2 regions of the Bacillus pretiosus genome follow, and region 1 is predicted to be linked to the other one. Evidence: riboswitches for the same ligand, from Rfam matches in the RefSeq annotation. Region 1 holds a riboswitch; the other holds the start of a gene.
What was found. A riboswitch is a leader RNA that binds a small molecule or an ion and turns the genes downstream of it on or off. The one in region 1 is predicted to bind S-adenosylmethionine.

Region 1 (11,059 bases):
CTTCAGCACCAATTTTCGCGTCTAATTCTTTCGCTTTCGCGCGTGCGTTTTCTTCATCTAATGTAAGAAAAGCTTTTACGTTATCTTCAACATCCGCAATACGTTTGTAAGATTCTTCTACTAAATCCGTAACGGAAATTTCTTTGTTGTTTAACTTCTTATGTAACTCTGATACGGAATGATCAAATAATGACATCGAAATTCCCCTCCTCTATTCTAATACTGCTGGAACACGGATTTGATTATCTTTGTGATCCGGTGCATTTTTTAATACTTCTTCGACTGGTAAACCTTTTTCTGGTACATCTTCACGCATAACATTTTTCATAGTTAATACATGAGTTGTTGGTTTTACATCAGTTGTATCTAATTCATTTAACTGTTCTGCAAATGTAACAATTGCATCTAGTTGTTTTTGAAATTTTTCAGCTTCTTGATCAGTAATTGCAAGACGTGCTAAATGTGCTACGTGCTTTACATTCTCAACGGAAATTCTTGACACGGCTAGGCCACCTCCATAATATATCGTTCAATCTACAATACTATTGATGATACCAAATTTTCAGTACTTCAAGCAAGTCAACACACGGCACTTACTGCATTTTTACATAAAAAAAGAAAGGCAAATGCCTTTCTTTACGATTTACTCTTTATCTAACGGTTTATTTTTCGGAAATCTCTCGTTATCTTCTTCATTATCACGAATTGTTTTTTGTAATACAAAACAAGACATCGTTAAAAATAATGTTCCAATTAAATAATATCCTTTTACACTAAGCGTTTCATCTAACGTATAAATTCCAATTAGCATACCTGAAAGTGCACAAACAAATGAAGTCCATGCTAAAAACGTGAACGCTTGCGTATTACGTCTTCTCATTGTTCTCCCCCTCGTTAGCTGTACATCCATTATAGATAAGTATATTTACTATGATGGATTTTTATGTAAATTCTAGTTTTATATTTATAAATCTATCATAAAAGAATACTATTTTAAAGTTAGTTTTCTGTCTAATCTGAAAAAACAGTTAAAAATATTGACATTTATTTCAATTCTGCATAAAATAAAAACAAATATTACGAACCTCGAAATATACGGGAGTGGAAATAATTGTTGCAATACGAACATTTTTTAGACTTACTGCTAGATAACGCCAAGAAACTTTTTTATCCTGAAGAATGGGTAAGCCTAGATTTAACACTTTCTAAAACAGAAGTATTTTGTTTACTTTGGATGGAGCGAAATACAGATATTACAATGACAAAAATCGCTGACCTTCTTGATATACCGATGAGTACAACGACAGGTGTTGTAAATCGCCTCGTAAAAAAGGGATATGTTGAAAGGTACCGTGATGAAAACGACCGACGCATTGTATTAATTCGTTTAACAGAAAACGGCGTAATGCTCGTTCAAGAAGTAAAACAAAATGCAGCCCATTACTTTAGCCTAGTGACAGAAGCATTATCAGAAGCAGAAAAAGCATTCTTACTACAAATCTTCCAAAAGATCATGAATCACATTGCTACGTCACAGCAAAAAACAGAAGAAAAGGTTTCTACACCTAAAATGAAAAACATTCCGATTGAATAAAACCCTAGTTGGGTTTTTATTCAACATTTTATTTCGGTACTCGTAATATTCGATACTCGAAACAAAGGGGATAGAATAATGAGAATTATTTTGTATACAGGTAAAGGCGGCGTAGGAAAAACTAGCATTTCAGCAGCAACAGCACTTCAAAGCGCAAAACAAGGATTAAAAACATTAGTAATGAGTACAGATCCTGCTCATAGTTTAGGAGATTCATTTGGTATAAAGCTATCTTCTGAGCCATTAGCAATTCGTGAAAATTTGTGGGCACAAGAAATTAATACGATTTATGAGATGGAAAAAGGCTGGGGGAAATTACAGAAATATATTACACTACTCTTCACTTCCAAAGCAGCTGATGATATTACAACAGAAGAATTAACAATGTTTCCTGGTATGGAAGATTTAATTAGCTTACTTCGCGTACTCGATTATTATAAACAAAACACATATGATGTTATCATCATTGATTGCGCTCCAACAGGAGAAACATTAGCAATGCTCAGCTTTCCAGATATGCTCGGCTGGTGGATGGAAAAACTCTTTCCTATTAAAAGAAAAGTTTTAAAAGTTGTTCGTCCTGTAGCTCAACCACTTCTTGGTGTCCCCCTTCCAACCGATGATATTATGGACGAATTAACGAATACACTTGAACAACTTGGAGAAATGAGAGATATTTTATCAAACCGAGACATAACAAGTATCCGCATCGTTGTAAATCCTGAAAAGATGGTCATTAAAGAAGCTCAGCGCAGCTTTACGTATTTAAACTTATACGATTATAACGTGGATGCCATTATGATTAATCGCGTCATCCCTAACACTGTCACCGATCCTTATTTTCAAGCATGGAAAGATACTCAAAAGAAATATAAAACATTGATTCAAGATAGTTTTCAGCCGCTTCCTATTTACGAAGCTCCTATGTTTGAACAAGAGGTTGTCGGTTTGTCTATGTTAGAGCGTGTAGGAGATGCTTTATTTAAATCAGATTCTTCTCCTACGGAAGTGAAATTTAACGGTCGCACTCAATATGTAAAAAAAGATGGCGATGAGTATATTTTCGTTCTCTCCATTCCCTTCTCAAACAAAAGTGAACTTTCATTAAATCAAAAAGGTGATGAACTTATCATTCGTTCAGGTTCTGTGAAACGGAACATCACATTACCAAAAACGTTAACACACCTTTCTATTCAAGGAGCAAAATTCGAAGATGATGTACTAAACATTCGATTTGGAGGTGTAGTGCATGCGTGAGGAACTACTAAGGAAGGTAATTCGTACAAAAATAAAAGTCGGTATGAATATATTAGAAGAGTTACCTGCCCCAATCCAGCAATCAGCTAAGCAAGCACTAAACATTTTGCAAGAGGAACTAGCTACTTATCCGAAAAAACAAGAGCATCATGAGGATAATTTAAAAAGTATCATAATTGAATAACTATCCCTGTATAGAGGGCCTTTTTTAGGCTTTCTATATTTTATTGGAGTGATGTCAGTTGATGAAAAAACATTCAACTATTATACCCTGGATCATTCCTTTATTATTTTTCGTTCATAACCTTGAAGAATCTTTTCAAATGCCACAATATCTTGCTAATCAATTTTCAATTTATTTTATAACAAGCCGACAATTTTTCATTGCGATTTTCGTATTAACAATCTTTGTCTTACTTATCGTCTTTCTATATCAACTAAACTTCTTGTCTTCTATATACTGGATTATTTTTATACAGGGGGCGATATTCTTCAACTCTGTTCAACATATTATTTTGTTTTTCATTTATCGTTCATATAATCCTGGCGTAATATCAGCCGTTTTCATTATGATTTTTTCTATTTTCTTTTTTTCATTCGAAAAACACCTCATTCATAAAAAACAATTCGTAATTACACTCATTTTTAGCTTATTTGCTTACCCTTTTATAATTTGGATTACCTTACTATTCGCTAGCTACTTTCATTCATAAAAAAAGACCAGGAAAACTCCTGGTCCATCACTCTACTTAACAAACATTGGATTCTACGTTATACAGAATTGGAAGGTACAGAATTAGGGTTTTGTTTGTTAAGTAGATTATATGTTGAACGAGCTAACAGCGGAGGGGTTCCTACTGTTAATCGTTAAACCCGATAATTATTTTACGATTTTTTCAAGCTCCTCAAGTGAAAGATCTACTGAAATGGAACCATCATTTGTTTCTTTCTTAATTGCATCTGTTACTTCTTTTGAATGATATAGTTCAATTACTTTTTTCAGTGTTGAATCATCTTTATCTTTTGTACGAGCTGCGAAAATATTAATATATGGCTTCGCATTTTCATTCTTTGGATCTTCTAAGAAAATTGGATCCTTCGCTGGATCTAATCCAGCTTGACCAGCAACACCGTTATTAATAACTGAAGCTGCAACATCTTTTAATACACGAGGTGTTTGCTGTGCGATAACCGGTGTAATTTTTAACTTCTTCGGATTTTCAGCAATGCCACTTGGATCTCCGAATAAGCCAAAGTCTTTCTTAAGCTTTAATAATCCAGCTGCATCAAGAAGTTTTAATGCACGAGCTTGGTTCGTTGGATCATTTGGAATCGCAATTTCTGAACCATCTGGAATTTCATTTGCCTTCTTATATTTTTCAGAGTATAAGCCCATTGGTGCAATTTGCGTTGTACCGACAGCTGTAATATCTAACTTATGCTCTTTTTTAAATTGCTCTAAGAAAGCAACGTGCTGGAATGAGTTTAGTTCAATATCTCCATCAGCTAACGCTTTATTTGGCGTTGTGTAATCAGAGAACTCAACCAGTTTAATTTTAATTCCCTCTTTTTCAGCTTTTTTCTTTAAAATTTCCCAAGCGTCTCCATCTGTTCCGGTTACGCCAACGCGAACTACTTTCTCTTTTGCTCCTGCCCCCGTGTCTCCACTTGAGCAGCCGCTTAACGCTGAAATTCCTACAATCGCTGATAATGCAAATGCTAAAATTTTCTTCATTTTCTTTTCCCCTCTTCCTTTTTATGATCTACGTAAAAAGACTTTCGCAAAGTAGTTTCCTAAATTTTGAGCTATCTGTACGAGAATAATAAGTAAAACGACCGTTACGAACATAACTGATGTATCAAAACGTTGATAACCATATGTCATCGCTAAGTCACCAAGACCGCCACCACCGACAAGCCCAGCAACTGCAGAAAATTCAATTAAACCAACTGTCATAAACGTAACACCTAAAATCAATGGCGCTAACGCTTCTGGTACAAGAATTTCAAAAACAATTCTAAATGGTGAAGCACCCATCGCTTGAGCTGCTTCAATGACTCCCTTTGGAACTGAAACAAGATTTGTTTCAACCATTCTAGCAATACCAATTGACGCAACTAACGTCATTGGAAAGATTGCTGCTGCTGTTCCAATCGTCGTTCCGATAACACTTCTTGTTAGTGGGCTTAAAGCTACTAAGAAGATGATGAATGGAACCGGACGAATTGTATTAATAATGATATTAAGAATAGAAAAGACCCATTTATTTTCTAAAAAGTTTCCTTTCCTCGTTACATACAACAGTAAACCTAGGGGTATACCAAGAATTGTAGCAAATATAAGGGTTACGATTACCATTAAGAGGGTATCCCCCGTCGCATCTACTATGCGAGGCCAAAATATACTCCAATCAACTCGCATGAGCTTCTACCTCCTTCAGCTGCACTTGCAGTCTTAGATGTTGTAATGCTTTTTGAATTTCCTTCTGTTCACCTTGCAATTCTACAAGAAGATTTCCAAATAGCACATTTTGAAGTTCAATAATATTTCCGTACAGTACGTTTACATCGACGTTATAATTTTTCGCGATATATGATAGTACCGGCTGCCCTGTCTCTTCCCCAGTAAATGTTAAGCGATAAATCTGTCCACCATTTTGAATTTTCCCTAGAACACTTTCCGGTAAATGATCATTAATAATGGAGCGTACAAAGTTTTGAGTTGTCTTTGTTTTTGGTTGTGTGAAAACATCAAACAGTTTTCCTTCTTCAATAACCTTTCCCTTCTCCATTACAGCTACACGGTGACAAATTTCTTTCACAACATGCATTTCATGTGTAATAAGAAGAATTGTTACATTGTATTCTCGATTTACTTTCTTTAATAAGTTCAAAATTTCTGTCGTTGTTTCTGGATCTAAAGCTGATGTTGCCTCATCACATATAAGAATGTCTGGCGATGTTGCAAGTGCTCTTGCAATGCCAACACGCTGCTTTTGTCCGCCTGATAGTTGCTCTGGATAATAGTTTGCTTTATCTTCTAATCCTACAAACTTTAGCAGTTCATTTACTCTTTCTTTTATCTCATTTTTTGGTACTTTCGCTAACCTTAATGGATAAGCAATATTCCCAAACACTGTTCTTGAATTAAATAAATTAAAACTTTGAAAAATCATCCCGATTCTTTGTCTTAGCTTCCGTAATTCTTTCGTCGATAGTGATGTAATATCTTTATCATCTATTGAAATCGTTCCCGCCGTTGGTCTCTCTAACATATTTACTAGGCGTAATAACGTACTCTTTCCAGCGCCACTAAAACCGATAATGCCAAAAATTTCGCCCTTCTCAACTGATAATGTTACATCCTCCACCGCATGAACAGATTGCCCACCTGATTCATATACTTTACTTACGTTGTTAAAAGAAATCATTTTTTCCCCTCCTATATGCTGTAAAAACTTGAAGTAGAGCTTTCGAGGTAAAATAAAAAGTGCTCTCCTTCTTATCAACCATAAAGATAAGAAGGAGAGCACTTATATGTACTCGGTCACATCTTCTCATCTTCCAAGCCTTTTATAAGGCTTGCTGGAGTTAGCACGGTATTAAAAAACCCGTTGCTGAGGTATCGTAGGGCCAGTCCCTCCACCTCTCTGGATAAGAATGTATCGATTTAATTGTCGTTTAATTAATTCTCATTATAGAACTCAGAATAATAAGAGTCAATACATTTTTTAGAAAAATATTAATTATTTATCTATTAAAATTTTCAAATAAAAAATCACAATATAATATTGCTTTTTAAAGTTATGTAAAATTCTTCTCCTTCATATTTTTTTAAAAGGAGAATCACCTCTATAAATTGAATACCATTATTTGAATATGAAACCGGAGGAAGATAAATATATGAAAACAGCTCTTTTACTCGTTGATATTCAAAATGATTATTTTCAACACGGAAAGATGGAATTGCGTAATCCAATAGAAGCAAGCAAATATGCTCGTCAGCTGCTACAACTCTTTAGAACGAAAAACGAACCTATTTTTCATATCCAACATGTAGCAATAAAAGATGACGCTACTTTTTTCCTGCCCAATACAGAGGGTGTACATATTCATGAAAGCGTACGTCCACTTAGAGAAGAAACCGTTATACTCAAACATTATCCAAATAGTTTTCGCGAAACTGATCTTCTAGAACAATTACAACGTTTAGACATTGAGCACGTCGTCATATGCGGGATGATGACTCATATGTGTATTGATGCTACCGTAAGGGCTGCTTTTGATTTCGGCTTTCCATGTACCGTTATACATGATGCTTGTGCTACAAAAGATCTTTCTTTTAAGAATGCTACTATACCAGCCGTTTATATTCATAACACAATTTTGGCTAGTTTAAATGGAGTATATGCAACTGTAATGAGTACAGAGGAGTTTGTGGCTACAAAAAAACACTCCCTTCAGTGAGCAAAACCGAAAAGAGTGTTTCTTGTCAAACCATAGATTTTCTTTCAAATTGTATTATACAGGAAATCCTTAAAATGAATACTAAAAAATATGACTAATAAGTCAACTTTTCTCGTTGTTTTGTTTCTATTTACATGTTTATCCCGATATTAATAGGATTTAGCTAGTTCTAATTACCTAATGGTAATATACGGTAATTGAAACTAGTTTCTCCTCTCAAAAACGTAACATATTATTTATCTGTTTGTTTTTGCTTCTTTTTCAAATACTCCGCACGCAATTTTTCAATTTGCTGCTTTTTATCAAATTTGGCAGGCGTCTGTTTTTCATGAAACTTTGCCACAGATACCTGACTTTTGTAATCCAATTGATATTTCCCCACTTTGTTCACCTACTTTTCTTGTCTTTAAAGAGAATCTATTCAACAAATATAATATACCTTATTTACTGAAGTAAACCTTATTACTTTATTAGTTTTTCTACTTATATCTATCTTAATCCACATATAGAAATTTTTTCAAAAAAAAAAAAAAAAAAGAGATCTTCACAGACTGCGAAGATCTCTTCTACTATTTCTTATAAAGTTTCAGAAGTAGTTTTTGCTTGCATGTGAAGTGCTAAGTAGTCAGGGCCACCAGCTTTAGAGTCTGTACCAGACATGTTAAAGCCACCGAATGGTTGGTAACCTACGATTGCACCAGTACATCCACGGTTGAAGTATAAGTTACCCACATGGAATTCTTCACGTGCTTTTTCAATATGGTCACGGTTATTAGTAACAACAGCACCTGTTAAACCGTATTCTGTATTGTTTGCAATTGCAAGTGCATGATCAAAGTCTTTTGCTTTACAGAATGCTACTACTGGTCCGAAGATTTCTTCTTTCATTAAGCGAGCATCTTCTGCAACGTCAGCAACGATTGTTGGTTGGATGAACCAGCCTTTAGAATCGTCTCCTTCGCCACCTGTTAAGATTCTACCTTCTTCTTTACCAATTGCAACATAGCTCATCACTTTATCAAATGCAGCTTGGTCATTAACAGGACCCATGTTTGTACCTAAAACAGCTGGATTAGCAACTGTTAATTCTTTCGTTAATTCAACAGCACGATTTAATACGTAATCGTATACATCTTCATGGATTACTGCACGAGAACATGCAGAACATTTTTGTCCTGAGAATCCGAATGCTGATGCTACGATAGATTTAGCTGCTAATTCAAGATCTGCTTCTTTATCAACAACGATTGTATCTTTACCACCCATTTCAGCGATAACGCGTTTTAACCAAATTTGGCCTGGGTTTACTTTCGCTGCACGCTCATAAATACGGATACCTACATCACGAGATCCAGTGAAGCTCACGAAACGTGTACGAGGGTGATCTACTAAGTAGTCACCAACTTCAGAACCATTACCTGGAACGAAGTTTACTACGCCAGCTGGTAAGCCAGCTTCTTCTAATACTTCCATGAATTTCGCTGCTACTACAGGAGTTGTACTAGCTGGTTTTAGTAATACTGTGTTACCAGAAACTAAAGCAGCTGTTGTCATACCTGCCATAATTGCGAATGGGAAGTTCCAAGGAGAAATGATAACACCTACTCCTAATGGAATGTAAGAGAAACGATTATATTCAATTGGACGGCTTTCTACTGGAATTCCGTCTTTTAATTTTAACATTTGACGACCATAATATTCCATAAAGTCGATTGCTTCTGCTGTATCAGCATCTGCCTCATTCCACGGTTTACCTGCTTCTTTTACAAGAATAGCAGAGAATTCATGCTTTCTGCGACGAACGATTGCTGCAGCACGGAATAAAATGTCTGCACGCATTTCTGGCTTTGATTTTCTCCAAGTTTGGAATGTTTCATCCGCTACTTGCATTGCTTTTTCAGCTAACTCACGGCTTGCTTTTGAAACGCGACCAACAAGTTCCTCTTTATTTGCAGGGTTTACAGAAACAATTTTGTCTTCTGTAGTGATTTTTTCTCCCCCAATAATTAATGGATAGTCTTGTCCAAGATAAGATTCTACTTTCTTTAAACCTTCTTCAAACGCTAATTTGTTAGCCTCCACTGAAAAATCTGTAAATGGCTCATGTTTGTATGCTACTACCATTCTTTTTAGCCTCCCCTTAGAAAAACGTTTACATTTTACAACATTATTCTACACGATAATTTAGATTTATTCAAATATTCCTAGACTTATATTTTAAAAATTAATTAATTTTTAAAATATAATAAAAAAATAGAGTTATACATACGTATAACTCTACAAAATATGAGTATATTCCAAAATGTTTTTTCCAATCAATAAAATAGTTACTAACAAAAATAAAGTTCTTACATATCCAACACCTTTTTGAACTGCAAACTTCGATCCAAAATAAGCGCCAAAAATCATCGACAATCCCATAATAATACCGTATTCAAAATGAATTACGTCTAAAAATAAAAAAGTAATTAAAGATACGATATTACTAACAAAGTTCAAAAGTTTTCCAGATGCTGCCGCTTGAATAAAATCCAAACCAACTAATAAAAATGCAAAAATTAAAAAGGATCCTGTCCCTGGTCCAAAAAATCCATCGTAAAACCCTATCATTAAAATAACAAAGAAAAATATTAATGTTTTTCTTTTCGTCATCTTCTTATAGGTAGATACACTTCCCCAATCCTTTTTTGCAATAATATAAATGGCAATAAACACCAACATCACAAGCACTAACGGACGTAAAATATCCGGCGGAATAAACTTTACTACTAAAGCGCCTGCGACCGCTCCTATAACAGTTAACGGGATTAACTTTCCTACAATTTTAAAATCGACCTTTCCTGATCGAATAAAATAAACTGCACTCGTAAACGTCCCCATCGTTGCAGCTAATTTATTCGTTGCAATTGCCGAAGCTGGTGGTAAACCAACAAACATAAGTGCTGGAAGCGAAATTAATCCTCCACCGCCAACAACTGAATCAATAAAAGCTGCTAAAAAGCCGAATGCAATTAATAAAATAATGACTTGAAAACTTAATTCGTCCATGTGCTTTACCCCTTACCCCCCATTATTTATAACATTTTAAATTATAACAAAATTCCTCAAGAAAAAAAGCCGTTCCATAAAGGAACAGCCCTCCTATTTAATCTAAAATTTTCACAAATGGTTCATCTTGCTTCGCTTCACGTATAATAATCGCTTCTGGACGTTCTACAGATTTAATCGTTACTTGTACTTTCATATAATTCGGGAAGTATTCCATAACAAGCCCAGCTACATATTGTGTAAAACCAATTATTTCTGCTTTCCCATTAAACTGGACAGGAATATCAAGCTTTATTTCTCTTAATTCATCATCTCTATACATACCAGTACCGATAACAGCTGTGTAGTCGCCTTGGAAATAATCGCTTAGTTTTGATTTAAAGTTCGATACTCTCGCCAGATCTTCACGTTTATTATCTGTTTTCGCTTGTTCAGATGGGAACAAATAATATTTCTCATTAATTTGTTTCCAATCCTCAACCGTTTCACTGCCTTTTTCAACATTCGCATAAGAAACAAAGTTACCTGGCACGAGTGAAGCCTTTGGAGCCTGACGATAAATTGCAAATGTTATCGGAAGGTTTTTTGTTTCAGGCTGTTTTTGATGCATAAATTTCAAGACTTCTTGCGCCATTTTTTTCCCTTCAGCTACCATTTTTTCTTGCTCAATTTTAGCCTCACGCGGATAACCAT
Region 2 (11,059 bases), 1.5 Mb from region 1:
AAAAAGAGTGGTCTTATATCGTTTCTGACACAAAACAACCGAAATTTTTAGTGTATTCGCATGCCAGAAACCCAGTAATAGCAAGGGAAAACATGAAAAATCTTATAGAAAAAATTAGACAATATCAAAAGGTGTAGAATTTTTATTTTAAAAGTGGTATTATAGTATAGTCTGATTTAAGTTATTAGTACTGGAGGGAATAAGAATGCGTGTGAATATTACTCTAGCATGTACAGAATGCGGAGATCGTAACTATATCTCAAAGAAAAACAAACGTAACAACGCTGAGCGTATCGAGCTTAAAAAGTATTGCAAGCGTGACAAGAAGTCTACGTTACACCGTGAAACAAAGTAAGCAGTAGGAATATTTTCCTACTGTTTCTTTTTTTATTCGATTCCTCTGTTAAAAGTGATACACTATCATCGTAGAGCAAAGTATCACTGTGAGGGGGAAAGTGTGTGAGAGAAGAGAAAGTACGTTTACGTAAACAAATAATAGAGCACATGAATTCTTTATCAGAAGAACGGTATACAACTTTATCAGAGCAAATTGCATTTTCGTTGTATGCGCAAAAAGAGTGGGCTGAAGCTAAAACAATTGGAATCACTCTCTCAATGGAAAATGAAGTGAATACATATGCTATTATCGAAAAAGCTTGGGAAGAAGGAAAGAAAGTTGTTGTTCCAAAGTGTAACAAAGGAACACGAACAATGTCTTTCCGGCAAATTAGTAATTTTGATCAATTAGAAATAGTGTATATGAATTTACGTGAACCAATTCCAGCGCGTACGGAAGAAGTGAATGCAGATGACATTGATCTTCAAATCGTGCCAGGCGTAGCTTATACAGAGCGAGGAGAACGGATTGGATATGGCGGTGGGTATTATGATCGTTATCTCGTGCATTATAAAGGGAAAACGCTATCATTAGCTTATAGTTTTCAAATAGTAGAACATATTCCAGTAGAGCCGTTTGATAAAAACGTAGAAAAAATTATTACAGAAAAAGGAACAGTGGTTAAAAATGGGCTTGTATAGACAAATAAAAATTGACGAGACTTTTTCTTCTTGATTATAATAAAATATGTGAACGTTTTCTTATTATAATTTTTTATAGTAAGTGAGCATAGAGGGTGATAAAATGGTATCTATTTATGATATTCAGCAATTGCTAAAGAAATTTGGTACGATTATTTATACGGGTGATCGAATTGCAGATTTACAATTAATGCAAGATGAATTGCGTGAATTAAATCAATCACAGTTAATCGATCCACAAGACTATCAAACAGCTTTATTTTTATTGAAGCAAGAAATTCAAAAAGAGCTAAATAAGAATTAGATAAAGGTAGGTAAGCAACATGGAAGAGAAATGGTTAGTTGGGGTTGACCTTGGTGGTACAACAATTAAATTAGCATTTATTAATGTGTACGGTGAAATTTTACATAAGTGGGAAATCCCTACGAATACAAATGAGCAAGGAAAACATATTACGCTTGATGTAGCGAAAGCTATTGATAAAAAGTTAGAAGAGTTAGGTGAATTGAAAAGCAAGTTAATCGGTATTGGTATGGGAGCTCCTGGTCCTGTACACGTGGCGTCTGGAATGATTTATGAAGCGGTCAATTTAGGATGGAAAAACTATCCGTTAAAAGATTTATTAGAAGTAGAAACAGGATTACCTGTTGTTATTGATAATGATGCAAACTTAGCAGCACTTGGTGAAATGTGGAAAGGTGCTGGTGAAGGAGCAAAAGATTTAATCTGTATGACACTTGGCACTGGTGTTGGTGGTGGTGTAATCGCCAATGGTGAGATTGTACACGGCGTAAGCGGGGCTGCTGGTGAGATTGGACATATTACAGTAGTTACAGAGAATGCTTTCCCATGTAATTGCGGGAAGTCTGGTTGCTTAGAAACTGTAGCATCTGCAACGGGTATTGTGCGTGTTGCTATGCAAAAAATACAAGAGACTAATAAAGAGAGTGTTCTACGTTCTATGTTAGCAGAAGAAGGGCGTATTACATCAAAAGATGTGTTTGAAGCACTTGGACAAGGTGACGAGCTAGCAGGCGAAGTAGTAGAAAAAGTAGCTTCTTATTTAGGGTTAGCTGTAGCGAACCTTGCTAGTACGTTGAACCCAGAGAAAATTGTTATTGGCGGGGGCGTGTCTAAAGCTGGAGATGCACTATTAGAGCCAATTCAACGTTATTTCGAGCAATATGCTTTCTCACGTGCTGTAAAGAGCACAAAGTTAGCGATTGCAATACTTGGTAATGATGCAGGTGTTATCGGAGGAGCTTGGCTTGTAAAAAAGCACAAATACGAAGCGAAGATGGTATAAGTTGTGAAATATGAAAAGAGGAAGGGGAAACCCTTCCTCTTTTTGTGTGAAATCTTGATGAAGAATAACATGTAAATGAATTAAGCTGCTGGTGGGTACCCGTTATATAGAACAGTCATGATCGTAAACCATCCGAAAACGAGTACAGTTGCAATTGCAAAGCCGCCCGCGAATAAGTTTTTTTCGCGAAGAGTTCTAAGCGTAGCGAATACAGCTAACAGAGTGACTAGCGCAAAAATAATAACAAGGCCCATACAATATCCTCCTCTGTCTACCCATTCCTCAATATGAGTTTTTAGAATATTAACTCTTTTATATTGTACATGTTTTAAAAATGATTGTCGAGATAGCATCCTTTCTTTTCCTAAGAGAAAAAAATGTTGTATCATTGAAAGTAAGTTTAATAATTGGAGGAGATTTTCATATGAAATGGATACAAATGCCGTTAGGCCCATTACAAACGAATGCTTATATTTTAACGAATGATCAAAATGAGTGTATTATCTTTGATCCTGGTCACGAAGGAGAGAAGCTCGTTACATATTTACAAGAAGAACAATTAAAGCCACTTGCTGTTTTATTAACACATGCTCACTTTGATCATATTGGTGCTGTTGACGCGGTAAGAGACGCTTTTCATATTCCTGTGTACGTACATAAAGAAGAAGCAGATTGGTTAGGCGATGCAACTGTAAATGGCTCTCAAATTTTTATGATGAATCGCAGTATTACAGCAAAACCAGCAGATCATATTATTGATGCAGAAGGTGCATTAGCAATTGGTTCATTTAATTTTGAGATTTTTGAGACGCCAGGACATTCTCCAGGCAGTATTTCTTATTATTGTAAAGAGGCGAATGCTGTATTTTCTGGTGATGTATTGTTCCAAATGAGCATCGGAAGAACAGATTTACCCGGTGGAAGTTTTGCTGAATTGATTGGAAGTATTGAAGAAAAATTATTTGTATTACCAGATGAAACAGCGGTGCTATGTGGACATGGTCCAGAAACAAGCATTGGTTTTGAAAAAGAAAATAATCCATTTTTACAGTAAGGAGCTAGTATGGAGATGGAGCTCATTTTAAAAGAATGGATGGAGAAAGAGAAGGATTATTCAATTTCATATAGTACGTATATGAACCTCGTATTGTACACAGAGGGACATGGCTATTATATGAAGGAACGTGAAAAAATTGGAAGACAAGGGGATTTTTTTACAAGTAGCAACGTATCCTCTGTTTTTGCAAAAACATTTGTTAAATTTTTTATTCGTCTTGTTGAAAATGGTGAAGTTGCTCCGAATATTTGTGAGATTGGTGGGGGAACAGGAAGGTTTGCCTATGATGTTTTACAAGAGTGGAAGCAAGTATCTCCAGAAACCTTTATTGATTTAAACTATTCAATGATTGAAATGAGCCCTTTTCATAGAAACTTACAGCAGAAAAATCTTTGTTCGTTTTCTAATGTGTCGTATTATACGTCGCATAGTGAAATGGGAGAATCGTTCGAAGGGATTCTTTTTTCGAATGAGTTATTTGATGCATTTCCTGTTGAAGTAATTGAGAAGAGAAATGGAATATTGTATGAAGTACGTGTTACGTACACAGAGGAAGGGAAACTCGCAGAAGTATGTAGACCGCTACAGAAAAGTATTGGTCGATACTTATTGAAATATAATATTCATCTTGCTGAAGGTCAGCGTTTTGAAGTGCCACTTGCGATGGAAGAATATATAGAAGAAATTGCGAAATGGTTTCAACGAGGTGTATGTATTACCGTTGATTATGGATACACAAAAGAAGAATGGATGCATCCTGCACATCAAGAAGGAAGTTTACGAGGATATTACGAGCATAAGTTAATCCGTAATCCTTTAGCGCATCCAGGTGAAATGGATCTTACTACTCATATTCATTGGGACGAGCTGAAAGAGATGTTTAGCCTGCAAGGCATGAATATAGTATGGCATAAGAAGCAATCTGAGTTTTTGTTAGCAGCAGGAATATTAGATCAGCTTACGGGTCACCAAGATCGAAATCCTTTTTCTGAAACTCAAAAACAAAATCGTGCAGTTCGTTCTATGATTTTGAGCGGAGGATTAGGGAGTGCATTTGATGTTGTGATACATACGAAACATATGCAACAGTTACACTTGGATCAGTATTTAAAAATATAAAAAAACAAGACACAGCATATTTCTGTGTCTTGTTTTTTAATACGACTTTTTAATTATGTAGCATCATATATTTTCTCTCATGATATATATTTATATTAAAGATATGAGATGAAAAATATAAAATACGCCCTTTTTCTCTGTTTATGAGCTCTTAACCTAATAATACGCGAACGAGTTGAATGATTGTCTCGTTTTCTACTTTGTAATAAATTTCTAATCCTTTTCTTTCACTGGAAACGATTTTAGCACTTTTTAATTTTGCTAAATGCTGTGAAATTGTAGATTGTGGCATATTTAAGCCAGTGTACATTGTAGAAACGTTGCTTGGACCACGTTCAATTAATCCTTTTACAATACATAAGCGAACAGGATGAGCAAGTACTTTCAATAATTCTGCATTGCTTTCATATAGTTCTATTTCTTTTTGAAAGGTTTCTAACATGTTCTTTTCCACCTCCGTGTGAGCTGTTATACCATACTATACATACCAAAAAATTAAAGAAAAGAAAACAGTTGTTGCAGAAAAAAAGTCCTAAAGTAAAGAAATTGTAAGAAAAGAGACCCTGATGTAAATAAAGTAGATAAATTTGCATGGTTTTGTAAAATGACATTTTTGGGTGAAAATTTTAATGCGTTTTAAAAATTGAAAGATATAGATATATTTGTAACACAATTTTATCATGATTTTCTTATTCTTTCAAATGAATATACAAAATTTTTAAAATAATAAGAAAAAGGAATTATAATGTTATATATAGAATATAAAACAGGTTAAAAGAAAAGAAGCTGAATGTAGTCAGCTTCTTTATGGTGATAACAAAATATTTGAGTATAGCTGATAAATTTTAGAATTACCAAGACATTAGTTATATATTCTAGATTTCATCTTTTATCAGCTTTAAAAATCTGCAGTTCCATATATTTTCATAAAAATCAATTGTCTCTTTTGCGGACATAAATGGATTATTTAACGTAGAGGTTGCTTTCTGTACCATGAAGTTTTCGTATTCTAGTCCATGGGAAAATTTAATCGTAGCATCCATACAGTACTCTGTTTGGGCACCACAAAATTCAATACGGTGTACAGATAATTGTTCTAAAATCTCTTTCAAGTTTGTTTTATAAAATGAATTGGCATGTGTTTTTCTTACAAAAAAATCTTGTTCCTGAACATCTAGATCAGCATGAATAGCCCAAAGTTCTTTTTCGGGTACTAAATCATCATCACAATGTTGAATAAAAATGATTGGTTTATTTGATTTTCTGTATGAAGAAATTCTTTTATTTACTTTTGTAAGTAAATTTTGTAAATCGAATAAATGCTCTTCGCTATAACATACTCCATTTTGTAAATCGATAACGATTAAAACATCTGCACAAGTATCCATTATTTTTGCCCCTTTTTTACTTCTTAATATATCAATTAATTCATTATTTAGAAATAGATGGTGCTCTTTCGTTTTTTTATGAACTATACGAAAAGTAAAAAATATACTTAATGGCATAAAACAGAAGATATGAAAAATTAATTTCATATCTTCTGTTCGTTCTATGCATTGACAGGTTCTTCTACATAAGAAAGGGCATTTTCAAAATCGGATATTAAATCGTCAACATTTTCAAGGCCGACAGATAACCGAAGTAATGAATTAGAAATCCCTCTTTCATCACGAGCTTCTTGCGACAGTGCTGCATGTGACATTTTAGCTGGGTAGGAAAGAATCGATTCGACAGCTCCTAAACTCACTGCAAAGACAGGTAATTTTACTTTTGATAAAAATTGGCGGAGTGCGTCTTCTGATTGTAAAGTGAAAGATAGGACAGCTCCGGCTGATGTAGCTTGAGATTGTTGAATATCAAATCCAAGATGTGTTTGTAAGCCAGGATAATAGACATTTTTAACTTTAGTGTGCTCTTGTAAATAATGTGCAATTTTATTGGCGTTTGCAGCTGAATGCTCAAGACGTACATGCAATGTTTTTAGACCGCGAAGTACTAGAGAACAATCTTGAGGACCTAAAATAGCGCCGAATGCATTTTGTAAAAATCCAAGTTTTTGAGCGAGTTCGGCATCTTTTACAACCGCTAATCCGGCAGTAACATCACTATGACCGGCAATGAATTTTGTGGCACTATGAAGAACGACATCGGCACCAAGATCAAGTGGTTTCTGGAATAGTGGTGTCAAAAATGTATTATCAACAAAAGTAAGGGCGTCAATAGATTTTGCAAGTTTAGAAACAGCACAAATATCTGTCACTTTTAAAAGTGGATTAGAGGGTGTTTCCACATAAAAGAGTTTTGTGTTTGGCTTAATGTTTTGCTTTATTTCTTCTACATTTGTCATATCAACAAATGTATGTGACACACCGTAACGGGAGAGCACTTCAGTTATAATTCGGTAAGTTCCTCCATATACGTCTTCTGAAATGAGTACGTGATCGCCTTGTGAAAGAAGGAGGAATGCAGTAGAAATCGCTGCAATTCCTGATGCGAAGGCAAATCCCTTTGTTCCTCCTTCTAATAAAGCAATGATATCTTCAAGAGCTTCACGAGTTGGATTACCAGAGCGACTATAGTCATATTTTCCGAACGTATCTACATCAAACTGGTGGAATGTTGATGTATTATAGATGGGAACGTTAACAGCTCCTGTTTGTGAGTCATGTTTATATTGGTTGTGCAGTAAGAGTGTATCTATAGAATAACTCATATTCTTACACCTTCTTTTACAAGTTTAATGGCTTGCTTTAAGTCTTGAATTAAATCGTTACTATTTTCAATGCCAACGGAAAATCGCAGAAGACGATTACATACACCGTTTGCTGTTCTGATTTCTTCAGGAATATCAGCGTGTGTTTGCGTTGCTGGATACGTCATTAAACTTTCAACACCACCAAGACTTTCAGCAAATGTAATTAAGGATAAAGATTGTAAGAATGGATTAATCCATGTTTCATCTTTCAGACGAAATGAGATCATGCCACCTCTTCCAGGATAAAATACATCTGTCACCCCGTCTTCATCATTTAAATAAGCAACAACTGCTTTTGCATTTTCTTCATGTTGTCTCATGCGAAGCGCTAACGTTTTCATACCACGAATTAATAGCCATGAGTCAAATGGACTTAAGACCGCACCAGAGGCATTATGATAATGAGCGATTTCCTCACAAAGTTCCTTTCCTTTTGCAACGACAAGTCCGCTTAGGACATCGTTATGTCCCCCTAAATATTTCGTTGCGCTATGAAGTACAATGTTGGCACCTTCTGTTAATGGCTGCTGTATATAAGGCGTATAGAATGTGTTGTCTACAATAAGAAGTAGTCCGTGTCTTTTCGCTACAGTTGCGACAGCGGCAATATCAGTAACTTGCATTAACGGATTAGTTGGAGTTTCTATGAAAATAGCTTTCGTTTCAGTTGTGATAGCTTGCTCAATTTGTTTAATAGATTGTGTATTTACGTATCTACATCGAACATTCCACTTTTTTTCGTGCTCAGAAAATAATCGATAAGTGCCCCCGTATAAATCTTCGGATACAATAAGTTCGTCTCCAGAACGGAATAGGGAGAGGACGAGGAGAACAGCTGCCATCCCTGAACTACAGGCATAACCTTGTTCACCATATTCTAAGTCTGCGATTGCCTGCTCTAAAAGACCACGAGTTGGATTGCCAGTTCGTGAATAGTCAAAGCCAGTAGAGTTACCAATTCCTTCATGACGATAAGCAGTTGAAAAATAAACAGGTGGGTTAACAGTTCCTGTTGTAGTTTCGCTCCGGTTTCCGATTTGTGCTAGTTTTGTTTCAATAGTTGACATGTGAAAATTCCTCCTTTTTAAATTAACAATTAAGTGAATGTAAAGTGAAACTTTAATAAGTGAGGGGGGCATCCCCCACTGATTATCAGCCCTCACCAATCGGGCTTTTACGGGCAGTTGATTCCCACCTAACTTCTTTGTTCCAGCTGAATTTTGAGTTGGGAATCTTACTGCCCTCAAATAGCGGGGTAAAATAAAAAAAGCCTTCTAAAGAAGAAGGCTTTCGGTTTGAATAGAGTCTTCTTCTCATCTGTCAAATCTTTCACAATTTGCTGGAATTAGCACCTTATTAACAAATGTTAATGGTTGCTGAGGCGTCATAGGGCCAGTCCCTCTACCTCTCTAGATAAGAATGTTCGTATGAAATTTTTATTATGTTTTTAACTTTACAACAAAAGATAATTGAATTGCAACTTTATTTTAAATAATTTTTATTTTTCCGCAAGTGTCATTGACTTTTGCATTTGTGCATGCTAAATTTATTAAAAAATTAACAAACATTGTTAAAAGGGGAACGTATTTCCTTTTAGCTACATAAATAAAATAATAAAGACAAACTCTTATTGAGAGCGGTGGAGGGAAAGGCCCTGTGAAACCCAGCAACCTTCAAACGAAATGTTTGAAACGGTGCTAATACCTGCAAAACGAATGTTTTGCATAATAAGAGGAGGAACAATTATGTCCCCCTCTTCAAAGTGAAGAGGGGGTTTTTATATTGATAGAAATGAGGGAGATTTGTGAAATTACTAGATTTATTATCAAAAGGAATTGTAATAGGTGATGGTGCGGTTGGGACGTTATTACATTCACATGGTTTGCAAAGTAGTTTTGAAGAATTGAATATATCTGATCCAGATTTAATTATATCGATTCATAAGCAATATGTAGCTGCTGGGGCTGATGTGATTCAAACAAATACGTACGGAGCAAATGAAGCGAAATTACGTATTTATGGTTTAGAAAATCAAGTTACTGAAATTAATAGAGCCGCAGTAAAACTGGCGAAAGCATCTGTTACAGACAGAAATGCAATTTTAGGAACAATTGGTGGTATGAAACATATCGGAGCTGTTACGACAACTGATATGGAAAGAGAATTTATGTTACTGGAACAGGCAAGTGCATTACTAGAAGAACAGGTTGATGGACTGCTATTAGAAACTTTCTATGATGAGTTTGAATTACTTCATGCTGTTCAGGTGTTACGAAAACAAACGAATATTCCAATTGTAGCTCAATTAGCATTGCATGAGGCAGGTACAACTCAAAATGGAAATGATGTAAATGAAATATTAAAACAGCTTTTAGATTACGGTGCAAATGTCGTTGGATTGAACTGTCAACTAGGGCCACTTCACATGACGGAAGCTTTTAAAATGATATCGATTCCGCAAAATGGCTACTTGTCAGCATATCCGAATGCAGGTCTCCCAAATTATGTGGAGGGACGTTACGTATATGAGGGAAGTCCAGCTTATTTCGAAGCGATGACACCGAAATTTATTGAGCAAGGTATTCGGTTATTAGGTGGTTGTTGTGGCACGACTCCAGAACATATTGAAAGTATGAAACGTGCAATTGCAAATGTTACACCTGTAATAGAAAAGGATACGATTCAAAGACCGAAAGTAGTTCATACACACGAGAAACGTTCAAAAGCTCATGTCACATTAGCAGAGAAAGCAAAAAAACAAACGACAGTAGTAGTGGAATTAGATCCACCGAAAACGTTAGATACGCAGCGATTTTTTGAAGGCGCAAGAGCATTGAAAAGAGCTGGGGCAGATGCTATTACTCTAGCAGATAATTCATTAGCATCGCCTCGCATCTCGAATATGGCAATGGGGGCATTATTAACGAAGCACGATATTCCGGTATTGACGCACTTAACGTGTAGAGACCATAACGTCATCGGACTACAATCTCATTTACTAGGCCTATCAGCGTTAGGTATGGAAGAGGTGTTAGCTTTAACTGGGGATCCAGCACGCGTTGGTGATTTTCCAGGTGCCACTTCTGTATATGATTTGTCCTCTATTGAGCTCATTAAAATGATTAAAGAAATGAACGACGGGCGCTCGATTTTAGGGAAATCAATTGGTCCAGCAACAAGGTTTTCAGTGGGAGGTGCGTTTAATCCGCATGTAAGACATTTAAAAGCAGCGGTTAAGCGAATGGAACGGAAAATAGATGCTGGAGCGGAATATTTCTTAACTCAGCCAATTTATGATATCGCGTTAATTGAAGAAGTGTATGAAGCGACAAAGCATTTGGAACAACCTATTTTTATTGGGATTATGCCATTAATAAGTAAAAGGAATGCAGATTTCCTTCATTTTGAGGTACCGGGTATTACTCTACCTGAAGAAATAAGGGAGAGAATGGATGGACATGAAACGAAAGAGGCAGCAATTGAAGAAGGGATTCGCATTTCACAAGAATTGATCGATGCGGCGATGAAATATTTTAACGGCATTTATCTTATTACACCATTTCTAAAATATGAAATTACAGAACATCTTGTTAAATATGTGAGAGAAAAGCAAGAAGTGAAAGAAGGTATTAATTGATGAAATGTATAGAAGAAAAATTACAAAATAACATCTTAATATTAGATGGTGCAATGGGAACAATGATCCAGCAAGAGGACTTAACTGCGGAAGATTTCGGAGGAGAAGAGTACGAAGGTTGTAATGAATATTTAGTAGAAACAAGG

Region 2: it holds a riboswitch for S-adenosylmethionine, as region 1 does, so the genes downstream of both, metI (cystathionine gamma-synthase/O-acetylhomoserine thiolyase) here and ACU8YW_RS01825 (methionine ABC transporter ATP-binding protein) in region 1, are expected to answer to the same signal.

The regions. Positions count from the first base shown of each region.
Region 1 is NZ_CM129593.1:332,070-343,128, reverse strand. Features, by position in the region: gene gatA (Asp-tRNA(Asn)/Glu-tRNA(Gln) amidotransferase subunit GatA) at 1-196, opposite strand, end outside; gene gatC (Asp-tRNA(Asn)/Glu-tRNA(Gln) amidotransferase subunit GatC) at 212-502, opposite strand; gene ACU8YW_RS01860 (YiaA/YiaB family inner membrane protein) at 644-880, opposite strand; gene ACU8YW_RS01855 (MarR family winged helix-turn-helix transcriptional regulator) at 1,112-1,594, shown strand; gene ACU8YW_RS01850 (ArsA family ATPase) at 1,670-2,851, shown strand; gene ACU8YW_RS01845 (DUF3926 domain-containing protein) at 2,844-3,035, shown strand; gene ACU8YW_RS01840 (HXXEE domain-containing protein) at 3,097-3,564, shown strand; gene ACU8YW_RS01835 (MetQ/NlpA family ABC transporter substrate-binding protein) at 3,732-4,586, opposite strand; gene ACU8YW_RS01830 (methionine ABC transporter permease) at 4,608-5,273, opposite strand; gene ACU8YW_RS01825 (methionine ABC transporter ATP-binding protein) at 5,263-6,282, opposite strand; SAM riboswitch class I at 6,406-6,512, opposite strand; gene ACU8YW_RS01820 (cysteine hydrolase family protein) at 6,755-7,318, shown strand; gene ACU8YW_RS01815 (hypothetical protein) at 7,551-7,700, opposite strand; gene pruA (L-glutamate gamma-semialdehyde dehydrogenase) at 7,895-9,442, opposite strand; gene ACU8YW_RS01805 (TSUP family transporter) at 9,596-10,366, opposite strand; gene ACU8YW_RS01800 (CamS family sex pheromone protein) at 10,464-11,059, opposite strand, start outside.
Region 2 is NZ_CM129593.1:4,127,392-4,138,450, reverse strand. Features, by position in the region: gene ACU8YW_RS21310 (sugar phosphate nucleotidyltransferase) at 1-137, shown strand, start outside; gene rpmG (50S ribosomal protein L33) at 206-355, shown strand; gene ACU8YW_RS21300 (5-formyltetrahydrofolate cyclo-ligase) at 460-1,038, shown strand; gene ACU8YW_RS21295 (YqgQ family protein) at 1,142-1,342, shown strand; gene glcK (glucokinase) at 1,362-2,345, shown strand; gene ACU8YW_RS21285 (DUF2759 domain-containing protein) at 2,426-2,599, opposite strand; gene ACU8YW_RS21280 (MBL fold metallo-hydrolase) at 2,770-3,399, shown strand; gene ACU8YW_RS21275 (class I SAM-dependent methyltransferase) at 3,409-4,521, shown strand; gene ACU8YW_RS21270 (ArsR/SmtB family transcription factor) at 4,673-4,963, opposite strand; gene ACU8YW_RS21265 (cysteine hydrolase family protein) at 5,397-5,909, opposite strand; gene metC (cystathionine beta-lyase) at 6,071-7,234, opposite strand; gene metI (cystathionine gamma-synthase/O-acetylhomoserine thiolyase) at 7,231-8,343, opposite strand; SAM riboswitch class I at 8,587-8,696, opposite strand; SAM riboswitch class I at 8,901-9,010, shown strand; gene ACU8YW_RS21250 (bifunctional homocysteine S-methyltransferase/methylenetetrahydrofolate reductase) at 9,081-10,913, shown strand; gene metH (methionine synthase) at 10,913-11,059, shown strand, end outside.